One region of the Cupriavidus gilardii genome, then DNA from elsewhere that is predicted to be linked to it. Evidence: predicted binding sites of a transcription regulator. Region 1 holds the regulator's gene; each other region holds the start of a gene.

What was found. Region 1 encodes sigma-54, which starts transcription at its own class of promoters, with help from an activator protein. Its sites were predicted from a motif close to TGGCANGNAANCTGCTTT; they were not measured.
Region 2: the regulator sigma-54 is predicted to act here: its motif matches at 1,589-1,606, upstream of FOB47_RS03885 (GTP cyclohydrolase II).
Region 3: the regulator sigma-54 is predicted to act here: its motif matches at 2,071-2,088, upstream of FOB47_RS15430 (circularly permuted type 2 ATP-grasp protein).

The regions. Positions count from the first base shown of each region.
Region 1 is NZ_CP054626.1:368,385-375,844, forward strand. Features, by position in the region: gene hprK (HPr(Ser) kinase/phosphatase) at 6-977, opposite strand; gene ptsN (PTS IIA-like nitrogen regulatory protein PtsN) at 1,050-1,505, opposite strand; gene hpf (ribosome hibernation-promoting factor, HPF/YfiA family) at 1,885-2,238, opposite strand; gene FOB47_RS11905 (RNA polymerase factor sigma-54) at 2,288-3,766, opposite strand; gene lptB (LPS export ABC transporter ATP-binding protein) at 3,958-4,782, opposite strand; gene lptA (lipopolysaccharide transport periplasmic protein LptA) at 4,865-5,494, opposite strand; gene lptC (LPS export ABC transporter periplasmic protein LptC) at 5,575-6,201, opposite strand; gene FOB47_RS11925 (KpsF/GutQ family sugar-phosphate isomerase) at 6,210-7,193, opposite strand; gene FOB47_RS11930 (monovalent cation:proton antiporter family protein) at 7,438-7,460, shown strand, end outside.
Region 2 is NZ_CP054624.1:831,226-838,685, forward strand. Features, by position in the region: gene FOB47_RS03875 (amino acid ABC transporter substrate-binding protein) at 1-139, opposite strand, end outside; gene FOB47_RS03880 (acyltransferase family protein) at 388-1,467, shown strand; gene FOB47_RS03885 (GTP cyclohydrolase II) at 1,658-2,896, shown strand; gene FOB47_RS03890 (URC4/urg3 family protein) at 2,920-4,203, shown strand; gene upp (uracil phosphoribosyltransferase) at 4,374-5,024, shown strand; partial or broken gene FOB47_RS03900 (TetR family transcriptional regulator C-terminal domain-containing protein) at 5,094-5,762, shown strand; gene FOB47_RS03905 (amidohydrolase family protein) at 6,019-7,323, shown strand; tRNA gene FOB47_RS03910 (tRNA-Leu) at 7,428-7,460, shown strand, end outside.
Region 3 is NZ_CP054626.1:1,135,556-1,143,015, reverse strand. Features, by position in the region: gene FOB47_RS15435 (alpha-E domain-containing protein) at 1-413, opposite strand, end outside; gene FOB47_RS15430 (circularly permuted type 2 ATP-grasp protein) at 486-1,958, opposite strand; gene FOB47_RS15425 (gluconokinase) at 2,191-2,700, opposite strand; gene edd (phosphogluconate dehydratase) at 2,913-4,775, opposite strand; gene FOB47_RS15415 (MurR/RpiR family transcriptional regulator) at 5,069-6,052, shown strand; gene FOB47_RS15410 (DNA internalization-related competence protein ComEC/Rec2) at 6,064-7,460, opposite strand, start outside.

The DNA of each region.
Region 1 (7,460 bases):
GCCGCTCAGAGCAGACGGCCCTGGCCGCGCGAGGCCGCGTCGGCCTGCATCGCGGCACGCTGGCGATCCATGAAATCGCGCAGCGTGTCGATGCCGCGCAGCCGCAGGATCGTGTTCCGGACCGCCGCCTCGACCAGCACCGCAAGGTTGCGGCCGGCCGCGACCTGGATCTTCACCATATGGATGGGCAGGCCCAGCACGTCCAGATATTGCGAATCGAGCGGGAGCCGTTCGAATTCCCCGTCGTTGCGGCGCACCAGCTGGACCACCAGCTTGAGCTTCATCTTTCGGCGCACCGCGGTTTCGCCGAAGATCGTCTTGATATCGAGCAGGCCCAGGCCGCGCACTTCGAGCAGGTTCTGCAGCAGCGGCGGGCAGCGCCCCTCGACGAAATCCGGGCCAAGACGCACGAAGTCGACCGCATCGTCGGCCACCAGGCCATGTCCGCGCGAGATCAGTTCCAGGCCCAGTTCGCTCTTGCCCAGACCGGATTCGCCCATGATCAGCACGCCCATGCCGAGGATGTCGAGAAACACGCCGTGCATCGTGACGCGCGGGGCGGAGATGCGCGACAGATACAGCCGCAGATGGTCGATGACCGCGGCCGACGACACCGGCGTCGTGAACAGCGGCGTCGACGAGCGGGTGCAGCGCAGTTCCAGGTCGGGCGGCGGTTCCATGCCGTCGGCGACGACCAGAAACGGTGGCTCCAGCAGGATCAGTTCGCCCATCTGCCGCTTGCGCGTTTCGTCGTCGAGCCGCTGGTAGTAGGTAATCTCCGGCTTGCCGAGGACCTGGATCCGGTTCGGGTGGATCAGGTTCAAGTGACCGACCAGGTCGGCGGCCGAGGTCGCCTCGCGTGCGAAGTCGAGGTCGAAGGCGCGATCGGCGCCTTCCAGCCCGGCCACCCAGGACAGTTTGAGGTCGGCTGCGTTGTCGTCGAAGATCGACTGGGAGGTGACGCCGGTGAGTTCCATGCGGGATGAGGCGGGGCGCTAGGGCGGTGGTGTATGCGGTGGGCGCGGCTGTGCGCGCTTATGCCGGAAGGGTCAAGGATGCCATTGCACCAGCAGCTGGTGAATCGCATCGGGCGTCGGCAAAGCGGCGAGGCCATCGCGCATGTCGCGATCGGACAATAGCTGAGCAATTTCCGACAGGATTTCCAGATGCTGCTGCGTGGCCTGTTCCGGCACCAGCAGGAAGATCAGCAGCGAGACCGGCTTGCCGTCGGGCGATTCGAACGGGATCGGCTCGGCGAGCCGCATGAAGGCAGCCAGCGGCTGTTTCAGTCCCTTGATGCGGCCATGCGGGATGGCGACGCCGGCGCCGAGTCCGGTCGAGCCGAGCGATTCGCGGGCGAACAGATTGTCGGTCACCGTGGCGCGCGCCACGCCATGGTTGTTTTCGAACAGCAACCCGGCCTGTTCGAACACGCGTTTCTTGCTGGTGACGCTGACGTCGAGCGAGATATTGCCGGGCGGCAGCAGTTTGGCCAAACGGTTCATTTGAAAATGCGCGGAATTCCTGATACTGGCGCCGCCATGCGGTTCTCGCCGGCGTGGGCCGGTCTGCCGTTGCTGGGCGGTGCGTTCGTTGCCGCCGCTTCCCGACTATCAGCGTGCGGCACATTATAGTGCAGGGGGGCTCCCTGCCGTCCGATGCCGATCGCCCCGAGCGGCATTGCGCAGGAAACGGGGCGGGCATTCTCTAGATGTATTGCACAGCATACACCGGGAAGCCCGCCAGACGGAACCCCATTCCGGTTTCATCCTGCAGGCTGCAAGGAGTGGCGCCGCGCGACCGGCGCAAAAAAGCCGTGCTCCTGGCACGGCTTCCTTCCTCGCTTCAAGGCGGGCCGTCGTCCGGCCGCGCCGAATCATCAAGCTACTGCTGGGCCTGACTGGCCGCGAAGCTGTGGTACTTCAGCGATTCGCGGTCGTGGCTCTGCACCTTGTCCTTGTAGCGGATTACCTGCCGGTCCAGCTTGTCGACCAGCATGTCGATCGCCGCATAGAGATCTTCGTGATGCGCCTCGACAAAAATGTCCTTGCCCTTCAGATGCACATTGATTTCCGCGCGCTGACGGCGATCCTTTTCCTTTTGATTGTCGACCGATAGCAGCACGCTGACGTCAATAACCTGATCGAAATGCCTGAGGATTCGCTCCAGTTTCGTTTCCACGTACTCACGCAGCGAAGGCGTGATGTCCAAGTGGTGTCCACTGATCTTGAAGTTCATAGCGCTTCTCCTTCTGAAAGAGCCGCACCAGGCAGGCGATGCGACTCGGCTACAAAGACTTGCGAAGGTTCACGGCCGGGATCTTCAAGGCTTCACGATATTTGGCGACGGTACGTCGCGCCACGACGAAGCCTTGTTCCCCCAGCAGTTCGGCAATCCGGCTGTCGGACAACGGGTTTCTGGGGTCTTCGGCTCCTATCAGCTGCTTGATCAGCGCACGGATTGCGGTGGAAGAGGCGGCACCGCCGGTCTCGGTCGATACATGGCTGCCGAAAAAATATTTCAGCTCGAATGTCCCCATCGGGGTGGCCATGTACTTGTTGGTCGTCACACGAGAAATAGTCGACTCGTGTAGACCCAGTGTATCGGCTATCTCCCTCAAAACCAAGGGGCGCATCGCAATTTCGCCGTGCGTAAAGAAATTCTTTTGCCGCTCCACGATGGCTTGTGCGACGCGCAAAATGGTGTCGAAACGCTGCTGGATATTTTTGATGAGCCAGCGCGCCTCCTGCAGTTTCTGCTGCAATCCCGCGGCGCCGGTATCGCCTTTCGCACCGCGCAAGATCTGCGCATACATGTCGTTGATGCGTAGCCGCGGCATCACATCGGGATTGAGCTGGGCGATCCAGTTGTGGCCGCTCTTGCGCACGAATACATCGGGCACCACGAAGTCCGCTTCCGGCCGGCTGTAGGCGTGGCCGGGATATGGCGCGAGCGAACGGATCAACTCGTGCGCGGCCTTCAGCTGCATGTCGTCGACCTGCAGCGCCTTCTTCAGCCGTGTGTAGTCGCGCGCGGCCAGCAGTTCGAGGTGATGGCGGACGATGGTCATCGCCAGCTCGCGCTGCGGATGTTCGATGCGGCGCAGTTGCAGCGACAGGCACTCTGCTGCGTTGCGTGCGCCGACCCCGGGCGGATCGAAGCTTTGCAGCAGCGTCAGCATCGCATGCACTTCGTCGAGTTCGAATTCGAGCTCTTCCGGCAATTCGGACAGGATTTCCTCGAGCGACGCGCTCAGATAACCGTCGTCGTCGAGCGATTCGATCAGGAAAATCGCCAGGCCCTTGTCGCGCGTGGAGATTTTCAGCGGCGTCAATTGCTCCATCAGATATTCGCGCAGCGTGGGCTCGGCATCGCGCAATTGCAGCGGTGTTTTCTCGTCCTCATCGCTTTGCGGACGGCGGGCGAAGTCGTCCAGGCTCCAGTCGCCGCCATAATCGTCGCCCGCGCCGTCGGCATAGCCTTCGTCGGCTGCGGCGGCGCCGTCCGCGTGCGAGTCCGCGGGCGCCGCCGGTTCGGCGGGCGAGGTCGTGGTGGCGGTCTGCACATTGACCGACCCGTCGGCGGCAACGCGCAGCGGGCTTTCGATCCAGTCGTTTTCGCGTTCGAGCAGCGGATTCTCGGTCAGCGCCTGCTCGACTTCCTGTTGCAGTTCCAGCGTGGACAACTGCAACAGCCGGATGGACTGCTGCAGCTGCGGCGTCAGGGCCAGATGCTGGGAGAGGCGTAGCTGTAGCGACGGTTTCATGCGGCCTATTTTATGCGCAACTTCGGCCGCGATGGAACGGAATTTGCTATCGGAAGTTTCGATTGCGTGGTCAGAAGCGATTGCCTGATGGATCACCAGAGGAGGATCGTGGCATCGCTTGCCGGCGTGCGAAGCGGCGGCCCCGCAGTGCGGGGGAGTCGCGCGGCGGACCGCCCGATGTCAGCGCACCATTACATGCGGAAGTTTTCGCCCAGGTAGACGCGCCGCACCGATTCGTTGGCGATGATTTCCTTGGGCTCGCCTGCCGCCAGCACCGCGCCCTCGCTGATGATGTAGGCGTGGTCGCAGATGCCCAGCGTCTCGCGTACGTTGTGGTCGGTGATCAGCACGCCGATATTGCGCGCCTTCAGGAAGCTGACGATGCGCTGGATTTCGCCCACGGCGATCGGATCGACGCCGGCGAAGGGTTCGTCGAGCAGGATGAAGCGCGGCGCGGAGGCCAACGCCCGCGCGATCTCGACGCGCCGCCGCTCGCCGCCGGACAGCGACAGCGCCGGGTTGTTGCGCAGGTGCGCGATTTGCAGGTCGTCGAGCAGGCTGTCGAGGCGGCGCTCGATCTCGGCCGCGGACAGCGCCTTGCCGTTGTCGCGCTGCAGTTCCAGCACCGCGCGGATGTTCTGCTCGACATTGAGCTTGCGGAACACCGACGCTTCCTGTGGCAGGTACGACAGCCCCATGCGCGCGCGCTCGTGGATCGGCAGGCCGCTGATGTGCTGGCCATCGAGCACGATGTCGCCTTCGTCGAGCGCGACCAGGCCAACGATCATGTAGAACGAGGTGGTCTTGCCCGCGCCGTTGGGGCCGAGCAGGCCAACGACCTCGCCGCTCTTGACGTCGAGCGACACGTCCTTGACCACGGTGCGCGAGCCGTAGCGCTTCTTCAGATGGCGCACCACCAGGTTGCTGGTGACGGGCATCGTGCCGGCGCCAGCGCCGGCTGCGGTATTGGCGTTGGCGGCTGGAGCGGTGGCGGTAGCGGTGTCGGCAACGGACATGTGGGCAATCCTTTGATGCTGCGTGATGCGAAGCTGGCGGCGAAGCGCGTGCGGCGTGGGCCGGGGGCGGGCCGGCAAGCGCTCAGGGTTTGGCCGTCGGCGAGCCCTTCAGATCGACACCGGCACCGCTGCCGCCGGTTCCCTGGCTCTGGCGCGGCGACAGCACCGCGCGCACGCGGCCGGACGGGTTCGCCGGCGCCGCGTTGCCGCTGCCGCCGGCCGCGGTGTAGAACTCGTTGCGGCTGTCGTAGGTCAGCACCGCGCCGCGGATCTCGTCGACGATCTTGGCACCGGCCAGGCGCGCCATGCGGGCATTGCCGATCAGCTTGGCGACCTCCTGCTTGCCGTCGTATTCGATGCGGTCGCCCCAGCCGTCGATGTACTCGTCGACGTTGTCGCGCTTCTGCCGGATGTAGGCCTGCTTGCCCCCCTTGGAAGTCGCCACCGCGTACTGGTAGCCCTCCGGGTCGGTGCGGACCTCGGCGGCATCGGACTTCAGCACCATGGTGCCCTTGGTCAACACCACGTTGCCGGTCAGCGTATAGATCTGCTTGACGTCGTCGTAGCTGGCGTTGTCAGCCTCGAGCACCAGCGGCTTGTCGCGGTCGGCGCGTTCGGCGAGCGCCGGCAGGGCGAGCGTCATGCCGGCGGCGAAGGCGAGCAGCACGGCGGTGGCGCGGCGGCGGGTCCAGGTCGTCAGGGTCAGGGTCATGTTGGCCACGATGGCGTTGATTGGCGTTGTCCGGGAGGGATCGTTCGAAGGTTGCGTGGCGGGCGCGGCGGCGCGATGCGTCATGGCTTCGCGCCGCCGCCGCGCGGCGCCATCACGATGGTGCCGCGCACATTGCCGAGCAGGTTGACCTCGCGCGTGACATTGTTGAAGACCAAGCCGTTGGCGGTCATCACCGACGGGCCGCGGGTCAGCTTGACCGGCTTGTCGGTCTTGACGATGTCGTCGTTGATCAGGATCTGGAAGTAGCTCGAGGTCGCGCTCATCTGCGGGTCCTGCGACGGATCGGCGCCCTGCACGCGGACGATATGGGCGTTGCCGAACAGGTCGATCACGCTCGCGTCGGCGTTCATCCGGCCGAGGTCGGCAGTGCCGGTCACCGGCGGCCGGTCCGGCTCGTAGGCCCGCATCGCCGGCCGCGTGACCTCGTAGGTCTGGTCGTCCTCGTAATGGATCATCCGCTCGCCGGTGAAGCGCATCTTGGTGCTGCCGTCCTCGGCCAGTTCGGTCGCGGTGAAGCGCTCCATCCAGTAGTCGGGCACATGGCGCTTCTGGCGTTCGGTATCGCTGACCTGGCGCGGCGTATTGATCTGCACGAGCCAGAAGGTACTGCCGGCGACCAGCGCCATCAGCAGCAGCGGCATCAGCCGCAGTGCGAGCCGGGACAGGGAGGGAAACAGATCGCGCATGGCGTGCGTCAGATGACCTTGGCCCGGGTCAGGTCATGGATATGCAGCGCGCCGACCAGGCGCTGGTCGGCATCGACCACCAGCAGCTGGTTGATGCGGTTCGCTTCCATGATCTGCACCGCCTCGACCGCGAGCTGGTCCGGCCCGACGGTGAACGGATTGGCATGCATGACCTCGCCGATCGGCACGGTCTTCCAGTCGCGCGGCGTTTCCAGCAGCCGGCGCAGGTCGCCGTCGGTAAAGACGCCGATCGCGCGGCCGCCGGCGTCGACGATCGCGGTCATGGCCATGCCCTTGCGGGTGATTTCCATCAGGGCCTGCGCCAGCGGCGTGCTTTCGCGGACTTCGGGCACCGCATTGCCGGTGCGCATCACGTCCCGCACATGGGTCAGCAGCTTGCGGCCCAGCGCGCCGCCGGGGTGCGAACGCGCGAAGTCCTCTTCGCCGAAACCGCGCGCATCGAGCACCGCCACCGCCAGCGCATCGCCCAGCGCCAGCGCCGCCGTGGTGCTGGCGGTCGGCGCCAGGTTCAGCGGGCAGGCTTCCTTGTCGACGCGGGCGTCCAGATGCGCGTCGGCCAGCTGCGCCAGGTTCGACTCGACATTGCCGGTCACCGAGATCAGCTTGGCGCCGATGCGCTTGACGATCGGCACGATCGACAGCAGTTCGGAAGTCTCGCCGGAATTGGAAAACGCGACCAGCACGTCGTCGCGCGTGATCATGCCAAGGTCGCCGTGCGAGGCCTCGGCGGGATGGACGAAGAAGGCAGGCGTCCCGGTCGAGGCCAGCGTGGCGGCAACCTTGCGGCCGATATGGCCGGACTTGCCGATGCCGGAAACGACCACGCGGCCCGAGCACTCCAGCACCAGCTGCACCGCCCGCGCGAAGTCCGGCGTCAGCCGCGACGACAACGCGGCGACGGCATCGGCTTCGATCTGCAGGGTATGGCGTGCGAGCTCGAGTGCTCTTTCCGCATTGAAATTGGCTATCATGGCGACGAAGTATACCAATGAATGCGATGACGCCCGGGCCGGTCGCGGCGCGTCCGGCGCGGCGTCTGCCTTCGCGTCCGGGTCCCGTCTCCGCCGGCCGGCCGCCCCCTGACGGAACACGCCGGGCCGGGGCAGGCCTGTTCCCGGTCCACCGCCTGCATTACCGCCTGCAACCGCTGCACTGCCGCACCGCTATCCGCGCCACCGCTCGCATCATCGCTCGCACCAATACCGGCCCGCCCGAATGCATTCTCCGCTGGACCTGAC
Region 2 (7,460 bases), on a different replicon from region 1:
GGATCTTGTCGAGGACCGGGCCGTTCAGCGTCTCGGTGCCGGCGGCATGGGCCGCGGCGGTGCCGAGCAGGGCCGCGGCGAGCAGGACAGGGCGGAACGAACGAAAGGAGCGACGGAAAGCACGCAGGGAAGACAACATGGGGACGCGATAGAAAACAGCAAAGACCCAAGGGTATCGATAGGTTTGTCCCGGGGGAACGACAACTTCGTCATAAGTAAATACCCTAGGTCGGTGTGGCGACCCGGACGCAACGGCATGGCGTGACATGCCGATGCCTGCACGTGGCCCCGGGTACAATCGCGGGCCACGCGGTCCGGTGCCGCGCCGCGCACGGGCGCGTCGGGGCCGGGCGGCGATTTCCCTGCCCGGTTTCCGTCTTGTCCTCCATCTCTTCGCAACCCGCGCGCCTGGCCGGCATCGATGCGCTCAAGGCCGTCGGCTCGCAACTGATCGTGCTGCACCACCTGGCCTTCTACGGGCCGATGTCCGATGCGGCCCATTCCCTCGCGCCGGTCCTGATCGATTGGCTCGCCGACTACGCACGCATCGCGGTCCAGCTGTTCCTGGTGATCGGCGGCTTCCTGGCGGCACGCAGCCTGGCGCCGGACGGCCTGCTGCGCACGCCGCGGCCGCCGGCGGCGCTGCTGCGGCGCTATCGCAAGCTGGCGGTGCCGTTCGCCGCCGCGATCGGTCTGGCCATCGTCGCGGCAGCGCTCGCGCGGCAAGGCATGGACCATCCGTCGATTCCGGCGCCGCCGCAGTGGGGGCAGCTGCTGGCGCATCTGCTGCTGCTGCACGACGTGCTCGATATCGACGCGCTGTCGGCGGGCGTCTGGTATGTCGCGATCGACTTCCAGCTGTTCGCGCTGCTGTTGCTGACGCTATGGCTGGCGCGGCGTTCGCCCGCCGGCTGGCAGGTCGGCGTGGGCACGGCACTGGTGGTGACGCTGGCGCTGGCTTCGCTGTTCTGGTTCAACCGGGACGCGGACTGGGACATGTGGGCGATCTATTTCTTCGGCGCCTACAGCCTGGGCGTGCTCGGCTACTGGGCGTCGAATCCGGGACGATCGGGGTGGTGGCTGGCAGCGCTTGCCGCGGCAGGCATCGCTGCGCTGACGGTCGACATGCGTTCGCGCATCGCGCTCGCGCTGGCCGTCGCGCTGCTGCTGACGCTGGCACGGCGCGGCGGCTGGCTGGCGGCATGGCCGCGCGGCCGTGTCTTCGCCACGTTCGGGACCATCTCGTACTCGGTGTTCCTGGTGCACTTTCCGATCTGCCTGCTGGTCAATAGCCTGTTGTCCCGGCTCGCGCCCGGCATGCCCTGGCTGAACGCCCTCGGCATGGTGCTGGCGTGGCTGGCGAGCAACGCGGCCGGTGCGCTTTTTTACCGATATGTCGAATCGCGCGACCCGTTCGCATCGCTCGGCAAGTTGTTGTTGCGCAACCGCGAGGGGCTCGCCCGCTAGCCAGCGTTGTCCGTTGGCAACATCCAGCGGCGCCGCACGATACGTGGGCGCCGCATGAACCGTTGTTGTGCCGTCTTTGGTGAGGGGGCGTACCGAAAAGGGGAAAACGCCCATACGCGCTTGGCATGGCGATTGCCTACCATCAAGGTAAACCTGACCGTTTGGTCAGGATTCACGCCTCGAGGCTGCCATGTCCGATCACATCGTCCTGACCTCGCACGCACGCCGCGACAAGCCGGCCGAGCCGATCCACTGGGGCGCGCCGACCGCGGCCGAGCGCGGGCCCGTGATCGCGACGCTGACCAATCCGGCGCACCGCAACGTGATCGGGACGCATGCCGGTGCCTACGCGGTCTATCGCGCGCTGGCAGTGGCTTCGGGCAAGCTGCAGCGCGACCATCGCCCCGACCTGACCGACACGGCGCCGGCCGAGCCGATCGGTCCGCATCCGCAATGGGGTGATCCGGACAAGATCGTGTCGCTGGACCCGTGGGGCCATCTGGTGTCGACGGTCTTCGCCGACCGCATCGCCGCCGGCGTCGATATCCGGCCCACCATCGCCATCACGCGTGCCCATATCAACATGCCGGAACTGGTGGCGGCGATCGCCGCCGGGCGGCTGATCCCCGATGGGCGGATCCTGTTCGCCAACGGCGATGTGCGGGTCACCAAGGCGGCCGTCGATCCGGTCTGGTATCTGCCCGGCATGGCGCGCCGCTTCGGCATCAAGGAAAGCGCGCTGCGCCGCGGCCTGTTCGAGCAGACCAGCGGCATGTTCCCCGAGCTGGTGACGCGGCCCGATCTGAAGGTCTTCCTGCCGCCGATCGGCGGCATGACGCTGTATTTCTTCGGCGACGTCAGCCTGCTGGGCAAGCCGCAGACGCCGGTCGCCTGCCGCGTGCACGACGAATGCAACGGCTCGGACGTATTCGGGTCTGACATCTGTACGTGCCGTCCGTATCTGGCGCACGGTATCGAGGTGTGCATCGAGATGGCCCAGCAGGGCGGCGTCGGCCTGGTGGTCTACAACCGCAAGGAAGGCCGCGCGCTGGGCGAGGTCACCAAATTCCTGGTCTACAACGCGCGCAAGCGGCAGGTCGGCGGCGACCGCGCCGAAACCTATTTCGCGCGGACCGAATGCGTGGCCGGCGTGCAGGACATGCGCTTCCAGGAACTGATGCCCGATGTCTTCCATTGGCTGGGCATCCGTCGCATCGACCGCTGGGCCTCGATGAGCAATATGAAACACGGTGCGCTGGTCGCGCAGGGAATCGAAGTGGTCGAGCAGGTGCCGATCCCCGATGCGCTGATTCCGGCCGACGCGAGGGTGGAGATCGACGCCAAGGTGGCGGCGGGCTACTTCACCCGTTACACGCCTCCGGACGCCGCCGACCTGACGGTGGCCAAGGGCAGGGGACTGGACGAATGACAGAACGAGACGATGCAGCATCGATGGGCGCGGCCGGGCAAGCCCGTGCTTCGCGCGAAGGTTGGCAAAGCTGGGTCGAACCCGATCATCCGGCTTCGGCGTTGTTGACCGCGCAGGCGGTGCGGGCGCGCTGCGCCGCGGTGACGGCCGCGGTGGCGGCCGGCGATTCGCAGTGGTTCAGCTGGCATCCCGAGCGGGTCGCTGCGATCGCCGACTATGTGGCGACCACCATCCGCTCGCGCTACCGCGATCTGCAGGTGCCTTACCACAGCCGCTGGCGCCATTTCGAAAGCGGCGGTCCGGGCGAGCTGCGCGACCGCTGGGGCATCCTGTGCGAACGCGCGGCGCTGACCGGCGACGATCATCGCGAAGAGCGCGCGCGCATCGGCATCGACCTGGTGATTCCGAGCGTGCTGCTCGACGCGGGCGCGGGCCCGGACTGGCGCTACCGCGATCCGGCCAGCGACCTGAGCCTGAGCCGCTCCGAGGGGCTTGGCGTGGCCAGCTTCGACCTGTTCGCGCGCGGCGGCTTTTCGGCGACGCCGGACGAGCCGCTGCGCTCGGATGCCGAGCGGCTGGCGCAGATCGATCCGTCGACGCTGGCCACCGCCTTCCAGGTCGCCCAGCACAACCCGCTGGTCGGCCTCGAAGGCCGCGCCGGCCTGGTGCGCCGGCTCGGCAAGGTTGCGCAGGCGACGCCGGCCGTGTTCGGCGAACCGGCCAGGCTCGGCAATCTGTTCGACTATCTGAAGGCGCATGCCAGCGAAGGGCGCATCGACGCGGCGTTCGTGCTGCGCACGCTGCTGGTCGCGCTCGGGCCCGTCTGGCCGGGACGGCTGCAGCTGGAGGGCGTCTCGCTCGGCGACTGCTGGCGCCATCCGGCCAGCCCGGACGGCCTGGTGCCGTTCCACAAGCTGACGCAGTGGCTGACCTACTCGCTGCTCGAGCCGCTCGAGGACGGCGGCCTGACGGTGACCGGGCTCGATGCGCTGACCGGCCTGCCCGAATACCGCAACGGCGGCCTGCTGTACGACTTCGAGCTGATGGTGCCGCGCGATGCGAGCTTTGCAGAGGCGGTGCACCGGGTCGACGAGCCGGCCATCGTCGAATGGCGCGCGCTGACGGTGACCGGCCTGGACCTGGTCGCCGAGGCAACGCGGCAGGCGCTGGGCCTGTCGGCCGACGCCTTCCCGTTGGCGCGCGTGCTGGAGGGCGGTACCTGGGCGGCGGGACGGCGCATCGCCGCCAAGCGCCGGCCGGGCGGCCCGCCGCCGTTCGCGATCGACAGCGACGGCACGGTGTTCTGAGTTCCAGTCCGTGCGGGGCGCGGCCGCCAGATGCCGCGCGCCTGCACGCCGTCGTTTCGCCCTGGCCGCATGCCGCCACGGCCGCATCGAGGAGTGCCAACATGACCGCCCTGTCTGCCGATCTGTCCGTCGATCCGTCCGTGGCGCTGTCCACCGGACTCCCCGCCGGCATGCCGCCCATCGCGCCGGCCGCCGCGCCGGTGATGGTGGTCGACCACCCGCTGGTCCAGCACAAGGTCACGCTGGTGCGCAGCGAGGACACCACCACCGACAACTTCCGCCGCCTGGTGCGCGAGATCGCGCAGCTGCTGACCTATGAGGCGACGCGGGATCTCGCGATGGAGACCGTGGCGATCAAGACGCCGATCGCGCCGATGCAGTCGCCGATGCTGTCCGGCAAGAAGCTGTGCCTGGTGTCGATCCTGCGCGCGGGCAACGGCTTCCTCGATGGCATGCTCGACCTGCTGCCGGCCGCGCGGGTCGGCCACATCGGCCTGTACCGCGACCCCGAAACGCTGGAGCCGATCGAGTACTACTTCAAGATGCCCGACGATATCCAGGAGCGGCTGGTGATCGTGGTCGACCCGATGCTGGCGACCGGCAATTCCGCGATCGCCGCGCTGAACCGGCTCAAGGAGGCCGGCGTCACCGCGCTCAAGTACGTGTGCCTGATCGCCTCGCGCCCGGGATTGCGGGCCTTGCAGGCGGCGCATCCCGACGTGGCCATCGTCACCGCCGCGATCGACGAACAGTTGAACGAGCACGGCTATATCGTGCCCGGACTCGGCGATGCGGGCGACCGGCTGTACGGCACGCGCTGACGCCGCGATGCCCATCCCGGCCCCGCCTGTGAAGGCGCTGCCGTTGCCACCGCCACGCCGGACCGCGCCATGGACGCACTAGCTCCCGCCGCCCGCCTGCAGGCGCTGGCCGGCCGCGACGGCAACGCCGGCCGCATCCGCCAGCGCAACGAGGCGCGCATCTTGCGCGCGGCCGAAGGCGTGTTCGCGCGGGCCGGATTCGCCGGCGCGACCATGGCGGAAATCGCCGCGCGCGCCGGCGTGCCCAAGTCCAATCTGCACTACTACTTCCGCACCAAGCAGGCGCTCTACCGCGCGGTGCTGGCCAACACGCTGCGGCTGTGGCTGTCGCAGGCGGACATCATCAGCGCCGAGCGCTCGCCCGAGGCCGCGCTCGAGCAATATATCCGTGCCAAGATGCGGCTCTCGGCACGCTATCCCGACGCTTCGCGCGTGTTTGCCAACGAGCTGCTGCATGGCGCGCCGGAAATCGGCGACGTGTTGCGCGACGCGCTGCGCAGCCTGGTGGGCCGCAAGTCCGTGGTGATACACGGCTGGATCGCCGCGGGCCGGATGGCGCAGATCGATCCGAGCCATCTGTTCTTCACGATCTGGGCCGCGACGCAGACCTATGCCGACTTCGAGGCTCAGATCTGCGCCGTGCTCGGCGTGCAGCGGCTGGAGCGGCGCGATTACGAACGGGCGACCGAGCATCTGGTCGCCCTGGTGCTGCGCGGCTGCGGGCTGACGCCGCCCGCGCCGGCCGCACCGTCGCGTCGGAGCAGTCGGGAGCGCGCGGCCGCTGCCGGTGCGTCGGCCGCTGCGCCGTCCGTCTCGCCTGTCTCGCCTGTCTCGCCGTCTGTGGCCCCGTCTGCGTCCCCGCCTGTGCCCCAGTCTGTCAGGCCGACGGCGGCCCGCGAACGAGGCGCGCGGCGGCGCGGCGCCTTCCAGGGCGATGCCGATCCCTTGCCTTGAGCGCGCATGCCAACTCCCGAATGCTCCTGGAGCCCCCAACATGCTCGATCTGATCGTTCGCGACTGCAATCTGCCCGACGGCCGCACTGGCATCGACATCGGCATCGCCGACGGCCGCATCGTCGCCGTCGAGCCGGCGCTGCCGGCGCCGGCGGCCGAGCAGATCGACGCGGCGGGCCAGCTGGTGTCGCCGCCATTCGTCGACGCGCATTTCCATCTGGACTCGACGCTGTCGCACGGACTGCCGCGCGTGAACCAGTCGGGCACCTTGCTCGAGGGCATCGCGCTGTGGGGCGAGTTCAAGCCGCAGCTGACGCAGCAGGCGCTGGTCGAGCGCGCGCTGGCGTATTGCGATTGGGCGGTGGCGCGCGGCCTGCTGGCGATCCGCTCGCATGTCGACGTCTGCGATCCGCGGCTGCTGGCGGTCGAGGCGCTGCTGCACGTGCGCGAGCAAGTGCGGCCTTACCTCGAGCTGCAGCTGGTGGCCTTTCCGCAGGACGGCGTGCTGCGCAGCCCCGGTGCGCTGGACAACCTGAAGCGCGCGCTCGACATGGGCGTGCAGGTGGTCGGCGGTATTCCGCATTTCGAGCGCACCATGGCGGACGGCGCGGCGTCGGTGCGGCTGCTGTGCGAGCTGGCGGCCGAGCGCGGCCTGCCCGTCGACATGCACTGCGACGAGACCGACGATCCGATGTCGCGCCACGTCGAGACGCTGGCCGCGGAAACGGTGCGGCTCGGCCTGCAGGGCAGGGTGGCCGGCTCGCACCTGACCTCGATGCACTCGATGGACAACTACTACGTGTCCAAGCTGCTGCCGCTGATGCGCGAGGCGGGCATGGCGGCGATCGCCAACCCGCTGATCAACATCACGCTGCAGGGCCGGCACGACAGCTATCCGAAGCGGCGCGGCATGACGCGCGTGCCCGAACTGATGGCCGCCGGCGTACCGGTGGCATTCGGCCATGATTGCGTGATGGACCCCTGGTATGGGCTCGGCTCGGCCGACATGCTCGAGGTCGCGCACATGGGCCTGCATGTCGCGCAGATGACCGGGCAGCAGGCGATGCGCGCCTGCTTCGATGCGGTCACGCAGACCCCGGCGAGAATCCTGGGTTTGCCGGACTACGGCATCGCGCCCGGTTGCCGCGCCGACCTGGTGCTGCTGCAGGCCGCCGATCCGGTCGAGGCGCTGCGGCTGCGCGCCACCCGGCTGCTGGTGATGCGCGCGGGCAAGGTCGTCGCCACCACGCCGCCGGCCACGGCCTCGCTGCGTCTGCCCGGCAGGCCGGAGCGGGTCGATTTCCGCGTCGCCGGTGCGGCAGCGCAGCGCTTGGCAGCGAAGTAAATATTTTTTGCGAAAGGGTGTTGACGACCTTCGGTTCGATCTGCATAATTGCGGTCTTCGCATCGCAGCAAACGTGACGCAAGACACGGAAGCGGCGAATCGAAGCCCAGGTGGCGGAATTGGTAGACGCACTAGGT
Region 3 (7,460 bases), 770 kb from region 1:
ACCCACTCGAAGAACTGCGACGGATCGTCGCGCAGCACGCCGTCCGAGATCATCCGCTGCACGTCCAGCCACGTGGTGTTCAGCGTCTCCCACACCTCGGTGGTCAGCGAGCCGCGCACCGCCCGTGCGTTCTCGCGCGCCGCGCGCAGGCAGCTCATGATCGACGAGGGGTTGGTCATGTCGCGCACCATGAAGTCGATCACGTCCTCGCGCGACAGCAGCCCGTACTTGTGGTCGAACGCGTGCGTCAGCTCCGAGATATCGAGCATCGCCCACCAGCCCTGCTCGGCCACCTCGATCGATTGCGGCAGCAGCGAGGTCTGGTAATTGACGTCGAGCATGCGCGCGGTATTCTCGGCGCGCTCGGTGTAGCGCGCCATCCAGAACAGGTGGTCGGCGGTGCGGCTCAGCATGATGGCTCTCCGTGGTCCGGTCGAAGATCGCGGGGTCGGCAGGGCTGCCGTCGTTGTCGAAGGCTCGGCGGCTCAGCGCTCCAGCACCCAGGTGTCCTTGGTGCCGCCGCCCTGCGAGGAATTGACCACCAGCGATCCCTCGCGCAGCGCCACGCGCGTCAAGCCGCCCGGCACCATGCGCACCTCCTTGCCCGACAGCACGAACGGCCGCAGATCGATATGCCGCGGCGCGATGCCGGCCTCGACATAGGTCGGACAAGTCGACAGCGCCAGCGTCGGCTGCGCGATGTACTGATGCGGCCGCGCCTTGACCACCTCGCGGAACGCGTCGATCTCCGCGCGCGTCGCCGCCGGCCCGACCAGCATGCCGTAGCCGCCGGCGCCATGCGTTTCCTTGACCACCAGTTCGTCCATATGGTCGAGCACGTACTGCAGATCGTCCGGGCGCCGGCACATATAGGTCGGCACGTTGGCCAGCAGCGGTTCCTCGCCCAGATAGAAGCGGATCATCTCGGGGACATAGGGATAGATCGACTTGTCGTCGGCGACGCCGGTGCCGATCGCATTGCAGACCGTGACATTGCCGGCGCGATAGACCGCCAGCATGCCGGCCGCGCCCAGCGTCGAGTCGGGCCGGAACACCAGCGGATCGAGGAAGTCGTCGTCGACGCGGCGGTAGATCACGTCGACGCGCTGCGGCCCCTGCGTGGTGCGCATGTACAGATAGTCGTCCTGCACGAACAGGTCGCTGCCCTCGACCAGTTCGATGCCCATCTGCTGCGCGAGGAACGCGTGTTCGAAGTACGCGGAGTTGTACATGCCCGGCGTCAGCACCACCACGGTGGGATCGGCCATGCCCTGCGGCGACACGCTGCGCAGCATGTCGAGCAGCAGATCCGGATAGTGGGCCACCGGCGCGACGCGATTGCGGGCGAACAGCTCGGGGAACAGTCGCATCATCATCTTGCGGTTCTCGAGCATGTACGAGACGCCGGACGGCACCCGCAGATTGTCCTCGAGCACATAGAACTGGCCCTCGCCGGCGCGCACCACATCGATGCCGGCGACATGCGCGTAGATGTCGCGCGGCACGTCGATGCCCAGCATCTCGGGCCGGTACTGCGCGTTGTCGTAGACCTGCTCGGGCGGAATCACGCCAGCGCGGATGATGTCCTGACCGTGATAGATATCGTGGATGAAGCGGTTCAGCGCGGCGACGCGCTGGCGCAGCCCCCGTTCCAGCAGCGCCCATTCGCCGGCGGGAAAGATGCGCGGAATCACGTCGAACGGAATGGTGCGCTCGGTGCCGCTGTTGTCCTCGTCCTTGTCGCCATAGACGGCGAACGTGATGCCCACGCGCCGGAACACCAGATCGGCCTCCGCGCGCTTGTTGGCCATCGTCGCGTCCGACTGGCGCGCCAGCCAGTCGGCGAAATGGCGGTAGTGCGGCCGGATCGCGTCGGACGGCAAGGCCTGCCCGGCGGCGATGTTCGGCGGCGCGTCGCCGCGCCAGTCCAGCATTTCATCGAAAAACCGCGCCGCCATGATGCCCTCCCCCTGTACCGGGCGCCCGACCGGCCGCCGCGCATCGTTGACTCCTACAGCATACGTCCGGCCGCCGCCCCCGAGAAGGAAGCCAGGTGCCTTGGCAGACATTCAAGCAAGATGTCTGCCAGTGGCACCGTTGCACAAAACGGGGCGGAAAGCCGCGCCGGGACAGGAAACGGCATGGAATGGCCGGGAGCGGCGCGGGAACACGCCGCTCCGCGACACCAATTCAGTGCACCGGCTGGCTGCCGCGGACGGGCGGGCGCTCCTGCAGGATCTGGCGCACCAGTTCCTCGGGCGGCTTGCGAATATCGAGCACCAGCGCGTCGCGCGGCTCCTCCAGCGTATCGAGCTGGCTCTGCAGCAGCTTGGGATCGAAGAAGTGTCCGCTGCGGCCGGCCAGGCGGGTACGCAGCACGTCGATGTCGCCCTTCAGGTAGATGAAGCTGACCCCGCCGTCGGGTGGCGTCAGCCGGTCGCGATAGATCTGGCGCAGCGCGGAGCAGGTAAACACGTGCGGGCGGCCCTCCGCGCGGGCCTGATCGATGGCCGCACGCATCGCGTCCAACCAGGGCCAGCGGTCTTCGTCGGTCAGCGGAATGCCCGCGGCCATCTTCGCCTTGTTGGCGGCGCTGTGGAATTCATCGGCGTCATGGAAGCCGCAATGCAGCGCCTGCGCCAGCAGCGAGCCGACCGTGGTCTTGCCGCTGCCGGAGACGCCCATCAGGATATAGATCATGTCTGCTCCATCGATCAGGATCGGACGGTCGGTGCCGTCCTTGTTGGTCTGACCGCGCGCCGGCGAGTTCGCGTGCGGGCGGTCGAGGCCGGACGCCAGGTCCGGCCAACTTCGGGATTGATTCGGTATCGGATATCGCCCAGCGGGTAGCGGATAGCGCGTTCCGGATAACGGCTGCCGCAAGTACGCCCGACAGCACGACTACAGCACGACTATAGTGCGCGCGGCGCCGCCATCGCATCGGCCTCGCTGAGGTCCAGCGCGCTGCCGCCCAGCTCGGCGCCGCGCGCGTGGCGGCGGAACAGCCCGAACAGGCCGCGGCCAAGGCTGTAGTCGGCGAACCGGTCCTGCGGCGGCGCAGCGGGCACGCGCGCGGCGAACTCTGCCGGATCGCCGAGCCAGGCCAGCGTGCCGGCGACCGCATCGACCCGCAGCAGGTCGCCGTCGCGCACACGCGCCAGCGGCCCCCCTGCACTCGCTTCCGGTCCGACGTGGATCACCGCCGGCACCTTGCCGGAAGCGCCCGACATACGGCCGTCGGTAACCAGCGCGACGCGATGGCCGGCGTCCTGCAGCGCGCCCAGCGGCGGCGTCAGCCGGTGCAGCTCGGGCATGCCATTGGCGTTCGGCCCCTGGAAGCGCACCACGACGATGACGTCGCGGTCGAGCTCGCCGCGCGCGAACGCGTCCTGCAGCGCCTGCTGGGAATCGAACACGCGCGCCGGCGCCTCGACAATCCGGTGCTCGGGCGCCACCGCCGACACCTTGATCACGCCCCGCCCCAGATTGCCGGACATCAGCCGCAGCCCGCCCTCGCGATCGAAGGGCCGCGCGATCGGCGCGAGCACCTGCGGGTCTCCGCTTTGCGCCGGGGCATCGCGCCACTGCAGCGCACCGTCGTGCAGCACCGGCTCCCGCGCATAGCGCGATAGTCCCGGGCCGGCCACGGTATCGACGTCCTCGTGCAGCAGCCCGGCATCGAGCAGCTGGCGAATCACGAAGCCGACGCCGCCGGCCGCATGGAAATGGTTGACGTCGGCGGCGCCGTTCGGATAAACGCGAGCAAGCAGCGGCGTCACGCGCGACAGCCGGTCGAAGTCGTCCCAGTCGATCACGATGCCGGCCGCGCGCGCCATCGCCACCAGGTGGATCGTGTGGTTGGTCGAGCCGCCGGTGGCCAGCAGCCCGACGATGCCGTTGACGACCGCGCGTTCGTCGACGACGCGGCAGATCGGCAGATAGCCATCGCCGCGCGCCGACAGCGCCAGCGCGCGCTGCGCCGCGGCCGCCGTCAGCGCATCGCGCAGGCCGCCCTCCGGCGGCACGAAGGCCGCGCCCGGCAGATGCAGGCCCATGATTTCCATCAGCAGCTGGTTGCTGTTGGCGGTGCCGTAGAAGGTGCAGGTGCCCGCGCCGTGATAGGCCTGGCACTCGGCCTCGAGCAGCGCATCGCGGCCGACCTGGCCGGTCGCGTACAGCTGGCGCACACGCGCCTTCTCCTTGTTGGGCAGGCCGCTGGCCATTGGGCCGGCCGGCACCATCACCACCGGCAGATGGCCGAACTGCAACGCGCCCATCACCAGCCCCGGCACGATCTTGTCGCAGACGCCGAGCATCACCACCGCATCGAAGGTGTTGTGCGACAGCGCGATCGCGGTGCCCATCGCGATCGCATCGCGCGAGAACAGCGACAGCTCCATGCCAGGATTGCCCTGCGTGATGCCGTCGCACATCGCCGGCACGCCGCCGGCCACCTGTGCCACCGCCCCCGCCTCGCGCGCGGCCGCGCGAATCAGCGCGGGATAGCGCTCGTAGGGCTGGTGCGCCGACAGCATGTCGTTGTACGCGGTGACGATGCCGAGGTTCAGCGCGTGTTCGACGCGCAGCTTCAACTTGTCGGCGGCCGGCAGCGCGGCATAGCCATGGGCCAGGTTGGCGCAGGACAGCCCCTGCGCCGGCCCCTGTTCGCGTTGCGCGCGGGCGCAGCGCTCCAGATAGGCGGCGCGGCTGGCACGGCTGCGTTCGACGATGCGCTCGGTGACGTCGCGCACGGCGGGATCGAGAGTCTGTGGCATTCGGTATCGGGAGGCGAACAGGGAATCGGGCGGTTCGTTGAGCGGGATATCGGCGGATCCCGGCGAGGCAATTTGTGTAGAATTTCTACATTCTACCGGATGACAGCGCCATTCCAGAAGCCCCTTTCCGCACCGGCTCATCGATACCGACGAAAAACCCCGGCGAAAATGGCCCTCTCCTCTTCTTTCATCAGGGTTATTCCCGACTGCGGCGCACCGCGTTCGGCCCGATCATTCGGCCGGCAAAGTAGAATCTCTACATACTTCGATCCAATCCCACTCTTGCCGCCCTCATGCGCGACCGCATCCTCGCCGTCTACGACTCCCTTCGTCCCTCCGAACGCCGCCTCGCCGACTATGTCGCGCGCCACGGCGCCAGCGTGATCCGGCTGTCGATGCCGGAGCTCGCTCGCCTTGCCGGCGTGTCGCAGCCGACCATCGCACGCTTTTGCGCGGCGCTCGGCTACGACGGCTTTCGCGAGTTCAAGCTGCAGTTCGCGCAGACCGTCGGCGCCGGCACGCCGTTCGTGCACCAGGACGTCAACCCGCAGGACCGGCCGGCCGATATTGCCGGCAAGGTCTTCGACCGCACCATCGCGACATTGATGTCGGTGCGCAATGCGCTGTCGGCCGATCAGATCGAGCACGGCATCGCGCTGCTGGCCGGCGCGCGCCGCATCGAGTTCTACGGCTGCGGCAATTCCGGCATCGTCGCCCTCGACATCCAGCACAAGTTCTTCCGTCTCGGCATGCCCACCGTCGCGTACTCCGACCCGCATGTGTTCAGCATGTCGGCCGCGCTGCTGGCGCCGGGCGATGTCGCGGTGCTGGTATCGAACAGCGGCCGCACCTGGGACATGCTGACCGCCGCCACGCTGGCGCGCGGCGCGGGCGCCAGCGTGCTGGCGCTGACGCACAGCGGCTCGCCGCTGGCCGCGCTCGCCGACGTCTGCGTGTTCTCCGATGTCGAGGAGGACAGCGAGGTCTATACGCCGATGACCTCGCGCATCAGCCATCTGGTGCTTGGCGATGTGCTGGCCGCGGGCGTCGCGCTGGCACGGGCCGACACGATGGCGGGCCGCCTGCAACGCGCGAAGGCGCATCTGCGCGAACGCCGCATCGCCAGCGCCGAGCCGAGCCACGCGCTCGAGCCGCTGCCGCGCGGCAAGGTGCGCCGCAGCGCGGGTCCGGCGGCAAAAGGTGCGTCGAAGCGAGTGACTACGCCCGCGACCAAGCGTGCGGCGAGCCCGGCCGCCCGCCGCGCGGCCAAGCGGTAACCCGTACTCGGTCATTCCGGCGCATCCGGCGCCGGCCGCCAGTAGCGCCGCGCCTGCTGCCGGAACGACGCGATCGCGATGCCGTCCCGATCCGCGACGACTTCGACCGCGCCGGTGCGATCGCTGCGATAGCGCGCGATCCCGCGGCGGCCATAGCGCGCCCATACCTGCGCATGCGGATGCCGGTAGCGGTTGCGATAGCCGAGCTGGAACACCGCCGCGGCGGGCCTTACCGCGTCGAGCCATTCGTCGCTGGACGAGGTGCGGCTGCCATGGTGCGGCACCAGCAGCAGGTCGGCGCGCAGCGCATCGGGCGGCAGGCGCGCCACCATCGCCAGTTCGGCGGCGCGGTCGATATCGCCGGTCAGCAGCATCGCGGCGTAAGGACTCGAGACCCGCAGCACGCAGCTGCGCGCATTGCTGCCGATCGCCGCGTCGTCGCCCTGCCCCGGCAACGGATGCAGCAGTTCGAAGCGCACGCCGTCCCATTGCCACGCGATACCGGCCGCGCACACCTGACCGACATCGGGTCCGCCCCCGGGCGGCCACCGCCATAGCGGATGGCCACGCGGCAGCGAGCCCCACAGGCGCCGGACCGGCAGCGCGGCCATCACGTCGCGCGCACCGCCGGCATGATCGGCATCCTCGTGGCTGATCACCAGCGCATCGAGCGAATGGATGCCGACCGCGCGCAGGAACGGCACCACCACGCGTTCGCCGGCGCTGGGCCGTGGCGCGTCGGCGGGGCCATAGGCTGGCCCGGCGTCGTACAGCAGCCGATGGCCGCGGGTCTCGATCAGCACCGCGGCGCCCTGTCCGACATCGAGCGCCGTCGCGCGGAAGGCCGCGGCCGGCAGCGGCGCGCGGCCGCTCGACAGCATCGGGATCAGCAGCACCAGGCCGTGCACGCGCCAGCCCCAGCCGAAGGCGCGCGGGGCCAGCAGCACCGCCGTGCCGAGCAGCGCGAAGGCGAGCTCGACCGTGTCCGGCCGCGCCGCCTGCCAGACGGCCCAGTCCAGCGCCGCCAGCCGCACCAGCGCCGCCGCCAGCCATGCCATCGCCTGGTGCGCCAGCGCCAGCAGCGATGCGGCCGCCATCGCGATGGCGCCGCCTGCCGGCCAGTCCACGGGCCAGGCGGCCAGCAGCGCCGCGCACAACGCCAGCGGCGTCACCAGCAGGCTGACGAGCGGAATCGCCAGCGCATTGGCCAGCGGCGACACCACCGACACCTGCTGGAACAACAGCAGCGTCGGCGGCAGCAGTCCGATCGTGACGGCCCATTGCGTGCGCACCGACTCGGCCAGGTGCCGCCGCACGCCTTGCCAGCGCGCCTGCCAGACCGAACGCTGCGACGGCTCGCCGCCGGTCACGGCCACGGTTCGCTGCGACGCCGCCACGAAGATCGCGG